One region of the Exiguobacterium sp. s46 genome, then DNA from elsewhere that is predicted to be linked to it. Evidence: a T-box and tRNA genes for the amino acid it is inferred to sense, from the RefSeq annotation. Region 1 holds a T-box; the other holds one or more tRNA genes.
The links. A T-box is a leader RNA that pairs with one kind of tRNA and senses whether it is charged. The one in region 1 lies ahead of alaS (alanine--tRNA ligase), so its partner is inferred to be a tRNA-Ala.
Positions count from the first base shown of each region.

Region 2: it has a tRNA-Ala gene. The T-box ahead of alaS (alanine--tRNA ligase) is inferred to sense a tRNA for this amino acid. The anticodon was not compared.

Region 1 is NZ_JACSMY010000001.1:1,495,165-1,498,588, reverse strand. Features, by position in the region: gene recD2 (SF1B family DNA helicase RecD2) at 1-1,426, shown strand, start outside; T-box leader at 1,469-1,679, shown strand; gene alaS (alanine--tRNA ligase) at 1,737-3,424, shown strand, end outside.
Region 2 is NZ_JACSMY010000001.1:2,227,334-2,230,757, forward strand. Features, by position in the region: gene KNQ08_RS11470 (S8 family serine peptidase) at 1-1,079, opposite strand, end outside; tRNA gene KNQ08_RS11475 (tRNA-Ala) at 1,304-1,379, opposite strand; gene tatC (twin-arginine translocase subunit TatC) at 1,484-2,263, opposite strand; gene KNQ08_RS11485 (twin-arginine translocase TatA/TatE family subunit) at 2,271-2,468, opposite strand; gene KNQ08_RS11490 (redox-sensing transcriptional repressor Rex) at 2,468-3,127, opposite strand; gene KNQ08_RS11495 (ATP-binding cassette domain-containing protein) at 3,295-3,424, shown strand, end outside.

The DNA of each region.
Region 1 (3,424 bases):
GCTCGCTGAAGATAAGGTCAAGCTCGAAGAAGGCTGTCTGTATTTACCGACGATCTTTTATGCCGAAGTTCGGGCGGCGAAGGAACTCGCGCGGGTCATGGCGAACGGTGCCGAACAGGAAGTCGATGTCGCGACGATCCTTGAAGCAATCGGGCACCTCGAAGAACAGTTTGGCATGGAATATGCGGCGCAACAGCGGGAAGCGATCGAGTTAGCGGTCAAAGCACCGCTGATGGTCCTGACCGGTGGACCCGGTACCGGTAAGACGACTGTCATCAAGGGAATTTTACATGCCCTGCAAGAAATTCATGATTGGCCGCTTGAGAAGAGTCGCGTCAAGACGGGAGATGTCTATCCGTACGTTCTTGTTGCACCGACCGGACGCGCCGCTAAACGTTTGTCGGAAGCAACGGACGTCCCAGCGATGACGATTCATCGTCTATTGAAGTATGACGGAACGAACTTTCAGCTAAATGAAGATCAGCCGATCACGGGGAAAGTACTGATCATCGATGAGTCGTCGATGATTGATATCTACTTGTTATCGAGTCTGCTCCGTGCTGTGCCGAACGGCATGAAAATCTTGTTCGTCGGTGACCGCGATCAGTTACCATCCGTCGGTCCTGGGCAGGTGCTGGCAGATTTGATGGATACGGAAGGGATTCCCGTCGTTCGTTTGAACGTCGTCCATCGCCAAGCGGAAGATTCTTCGATTTTACGGCTCGCGCACGATTTGAAGAACCGGACGACGTCAGCTGATTTGTTATCACCACTTGCGGATCGTCGCTTTTACACCGCGTCTCCGCAAGAGACGTTACGCGGCATCTCAGCCTTCGCGGAAAAAGCACTTGCAAAAGGGTATTCGAAATTCGATGTTCAGGTTTTGGCACCGACTTACCGTGGTCAGGTCGGAATCGACGAACTGAATGTCGCCTTGCAACGCGTCTACAATCCGGAGGAACCGAAAAAACGCGAAGTCAAACAAGGCACCCGGATTTACCGGACCGGGGATAAGATTCTTCAGCTCGTCAACAATGCGGAAGAGAACGTCTATAACGGAGATATCGGCGAAATCGTCAATATTTTCTTCGCCAAAGAAAACGTCGACAAGGTGGATAAGATCATCGCCCGCTTCGACCAGACGGAAGTCGAGTACAACCGAAGTGACTGGGATCAATTCACGCATGCCTACGCGATTACGATTCACAAGGCACAAGGGTCCGAGTTTCCGATCGTCTTGATGCCGGTCTATTTCACGGGGGCATTCAAGCATTCCCGAAACTTGATTTATACGGCGGTCACCCGTGCGAAGTCGAGTTTATTATTGTTCGGCGACCCACGAGCGTTTCATAAAGCGTCGCAAGAAGAGGAGCCTCGGCGCCGAACACGATTGATTGAACGACTCGGTGGGGTGACAAAGACTTGACGGATGCTGTGCGATAGGTAATAATCACGATAGATGAATGGACGTAACACGTTGATGGAAGATAAGTAAAAGGAAAACTCGAGTCCAGAGAGAAGTGAGTCTGCTGCAATCACTTTCTCGAGTCCCTTTGAAGCTCCTTCCGGAGTCGGGTGTAAACACCTGCGGGTCATCCCCGTTATCAGATGTTCGAGGTAGGCAATGGATTGCTTACGAACGAGGGTGGTACCACGGAAGCGATGCTTTCGTCCCTTTTCAGGGATGAAGGCATCGCTTTTTTGCGTCCAAATAAAACCAATGGGGGTAACTGTTCATGAAAGCTCTAAAACCATTAACGGGTGCACAAATCCGTCAGATGTATCTTGATTTCTTCCAAAGCAAAGGGCATGCGATCGAACCGAGTGCTTCACTCGTACCGGTCGAGGATCCATCGCTCTTGTGGATCAACTCAGGGGTTGCGACACTCAAGAAGTATTTCGATGGTCGTGTCATTCCTGATAATCCACGTATCGTCAACGCACAAAAATCAATCCGGACGAATGATATCGAAAACGTCGGGAAAACAGCACGTCACCATACGTTCTTCGAGATGCTCGGAAACTTCTCTGTCGGTGATTACTTCCGTGAAGATGCGATCAAATGGGGCTGGGAACTCTTGACGAGTGATGACTGGTACGGTCTTGACCCGGAACGTCTCTCGGTCACGATTCACCCGGAAGATGACGCAGCACGTCAAATCTGGCTTGAACTCGGTGTACCGGCTGAGCGGATCATTCCACTTGAAGATAACTTCTGGGAAATCGGTGAAGGTCCATCTGGTCCGAACACGGAAATCTTCTTCGACCGTGGACCTGCTTTTGGAGACGATCCGAACGATTCAGAACTCTATCCAGGTGGCGAAAACGAACGCTATCTCGAGATCTGGAATATCGTCTTCAGTCAGTATAACCACGATGGACACGGCAACTACACGGAACTTCCGCGTAAAAACATCGATACAGGAATGGGACTTGAGCGGATGGCATGTGTCATGCAGGACGTGCCGACGAACTTCGATACGGATCTGTTCATGCCGATCATTCACAAAACAGAAGAGATCAGCGGTAAAATCTACCGTGACGATTCAAAACTTGATGTAGCATTCAAAGTCATCGCAGACCACATCCGTACCGTATCATTCGCGATCGGTGATGGTGCGCTTCCTTCGAATGAAGGACGCGGATATGTCCTTCGTCGTTTACTACGCCGTGCGGTTCGTTATGCGAAGATGCTTGGAATCGAGCGTCCGTTCATGTATGAACTCGTCGATACGGTCGGAAACGTCATGGTCGACTTCTACCCACAAGTGCCAGAAAAAGCGGACTTCATCAAACGCGTCATCAAAAACGAAGAAGAACGTTTCCACGAGACACTTCATGACGGTCTTGCAATCTTGAATACGGTCGCTCAGACGTCTAAGGCAAACGGTGAGCATGTCATCAGTGGTGAAGATGCGTTCCGTCTGTATGACACGTATGGTTTCCCACTCGAATTGACAGTCGAGTATGCGGAAGATCATCAGATGTCTGTTGATGAAGAAGGCTTCAAACTAGCGATGGATGCACAACGTCAGCGGGCACGTGCAGCGCGTGAAGAGAGTGGTTCGATGCAACAGCAATCGGAAGTCCTCTCGACGCTAAAAGATAAAAGTACGTTCGTCGGCTATACCGACCTTAAGGCGGATGCGAAAATCATCGCATTGTTGCATGATGGAGAACGAGTCACAGAAGTCGCTGCTGGTGAAGAAGCACAAGTCATTCTCGACATCACGCCGTTCTACGCTGAAAGTGGTGGTGAAGTCGCGGATACAGGAACAATCGAAGGCAAAGACTTCGTTCTTGATGTCAAAGATGTTCAAAAAGCACCAAACGGTCAAAACTTGCATACGGTCATCGTTCGTACAGGGATCGCAACGGAAGCTGCAGACGTCGTTGCAAACGTCGAAGCAGCAGAGCGTAAAGC
Region 2 (3,424 bases), 730 kb from region 1:
GAGTTACCAGCAGAAATCGCACACAAGATACCGTTGTTCATCGCGTTGACGATTGCACGTTGTTCTGGATCATCTGCATTGACGAACGATGCCGTCGATCCGAGACTCATGTTGATGACATCGGCTCCGAGTGCAATCGCATCATCGATCGCTTTAATGTAGATATCGCTGAATGTCGATGGCATTCCTGGATCGTTTCCGAAGACTTTCATCGCGAGGAGTTGTGTTTCCGGAGCGACCCCTTTGATGCCGCCGTTTGCTTCATCGCCGTTTGCTCCGATCGTACCCGCGACGTGCATCCCGTGCATCGATGCGCCCGCACCTAAATCACGGATTTCGCTATCGTGATCGGCATAGTTATAGCCGTACGGTACTTTTTCCGTGAAGTATTTTCCTTTTAAACCTTTTGTTTCTTTCGCACTATCGACTTTCGAAGAAGTCAAATCGATCTTCGTCTCAGGGCTCAAGACCATGTCCTTATGCGATGGATCGATTCCCGTATCGATGACGGCAACGATTGTTCCTTCCCCTTTAAAACCATAGTCCTGCCATGTTTCCTTCGCATTGACCATGTCCTTGCTGTACAGCATGTCTGGCTTTGCACCTTTAGCAACTTCCGGACGCGCGTATTCATGGGCGATATGTACGCTCTTGACTCCGTTGAGTTTTTTAATGTCTTCGATGTCGCCGAACTTAACTTCACCACTGAATCCGTTGATGACGGTCGTGAAGCTCTCCTTATATGTAACGGGAATTGATTTTTTAGCGATGGCTGACTTGACCGATTTTTGGACGCTGACGAGGCGATCTTTGATCGACTCTTTTTCGGCATTGCTCAATGTGCTATACCGCTTGTTTTGAGCCTGGGCGATTTGAATCGCCGGCTTCTCTTCCATCTCGATGACGACACGGACTTTATCCGATTGTTTGTAGTTCTTCTCTTGCCCCGATTTCTTCAGCGAGAGCGCTTGCGGTTTTTGACCCGTTGCTTTGTCTTGCGACGACAGTGCACCTTGCGCACTGACTAGATTGGAAGACGTCATTAAGACGGCTGCCATAAGTGCAATCTTCTTCTTCATGCGTTCGTTTTCCCCTTTTCTGTAAAACCATAGTAGTACTACTGATAAAACAGTTAAACGAAAATTCTGTATATTTAGTTTAATGAATTTAATGGAAATAAACAATTTATATTTGTCTATTTTTTTAATTTATTTGTTTTACATGACATTTTATATTTGTAAGGAATTTAACTGGGAGTAAAATAAAAACTCCTCGACGCTTCGAGGAGTTAGATATTTGGTATTGGTGGAGACTATCGGGATCGAACCGACGACCTTTTGGCTGCCAGCCAAACGCTCTCCCAGCTGAGCTAAGCCCCCATGAATTATCTTTAGTATACGCATCACTAACTGCTTTATCAATATAAAAAGAACGCTTTCATAAAAAAGAATCCCTTCCAAAATCGTCGGAAGGAATTCACGATTCATTTATTCAATTCACGCATCAAGTCCGCCTGTCGTTCAAGCTCTGCCTGTTGCTCGAGGATCAAGACCTTTTTGTACGTCCGCGCAGAAATCAAGATGCTGATCTCATAGAGAACGAACAATGGCACCGAGATCATCAAGTGTGACGTCACATCCGGCGGTGCGATCAATGCCGCAACGACGAACAGCACAAAGTACGCATATTTCCGATTCTTTCGCATGAAATATGGCGTCACGAGACCAAGACGCGTCAGGAACATCGTCACGACCGGCAATTGGAACAGAAGACCGAACGGCATCGTCAATCGGATTAAGAAACTGAAGTAGTTCTCGACTCCAATGACTTGTTCGATTCCGAGCTCTTTCCCGAGATCTGTTGAGACTTCAAGCAAGAAGGGAAGCAACCAGAAATACGAGAAGGCTACGCCAGCCAAAAATAGAAAGAAGATGACCGGAATATACGTCAATGTCGCTTTTTGCTCCTTGTCATAAAGTCCTGGTCGGACGAATGCCCAGAGTTGATACATCCAGAACGGTGACGCTAAAATCAGCGCAATGATGAACGCAAGATTCAAATACAACATTAAAGGATCGGCGACGTTGAAGGCATTCAAACCGATGCCGAGCTCTTTTAAGTCCGCTTGCAAGAAGCGAACGAGCGGTCGGACGAGCGGAAATGCGACAGCGAACAGGACGACGACGATGATAAGCGACCAGACGATCCGCTTGCGCAGTTCGTCAAGGTGCGACGTCATGCTTTGCTCTTGATCAACCGTCATGATTCAATCACTTCTCTTTCGGTTCGTCCTTTTTATCGTCGTCCATGATGCCGTTCGTGGCATTCTTGAACTCTTTCAATGTCTGACCCGCAGCGCGTCCGAATTCTGGTAACTTCTTCGGTCCGAAGATGATCAACGCGACGACCGCGATTAATCCGATGCTCGCTGGTCCGATACCTAGTGTGAGCGGGATAAGGTTTTCCATTATGATTTCACTCCTTCAGCTGATTGCGAATAATGCTTCATGAAATAAACTAACGACTGCAACTCGATCGATAAATCGATGTGATGGACCCGGACGCTCGCTGGCACGTTCAACCGCGCTGGCGTAAAGTTCAGGATGCCTGTCACACCATACTCGACTAACTCATCCGCTACTGACTGTGCGAACTGCGATGGAACCGTCAAGATGGCAACATCGACCTGATTCGCTTCGATTTGTTCTTTCATGTCCGAAACATGATAGATTGGAACGTCATGCGTCGTTGTTCCGACCTTCTCTTCGTCCGCATCAAACGCAACGACTATCCGAGTACTATTATTCTTTAAAAAGTTATAATTTGCAAACGCTGTTCCGAGATGACCGACCCCGATTAAGGCAACATTCGTCACCTCATCTTGATTCAAGGTTTTGCGGAAAAACGTTAAGAGATGTTGAACGTTATACCCATACCCCTTCTTCCCTAATGCCCCAAAGTAGGAAAAATCGCGACGAATCGTTGCTGAATCAACCTTCACCGCCTCGCTTAACTCAGCAGAAGAGACGCGGAGCTTGCCTGAATTGTATAAACTTTGGATGAAGCGATAATATAGCGGCAACCGTTTTGCTGTCGCTTGTGGAATTTTTGTGTCTGGTCCATTCATCCTGCAGTTCCCCCTTCGGCCACATCCATCGTGGCACCCAAATCTTTGCAAAAAGCTTTCTACTCTCCTTGATTGTAAACCACTTCACATAGAGTCACAAATAATATATTCCGCAGGACCTTGCGCTTTTGTTCGTGATAGACTAAAGGGTGGAAGGATGGATGGAAATGATACTCTTACAAGTCAATCAACTCTCGAAATCATTCGGCGTCGAGCCGATTTTAGAAAATATCAAACTGGAAGTACAAGAGCGAGATCGGATTGCGCTCGTCGGACGAAACGGTGCCGGTAAATCGA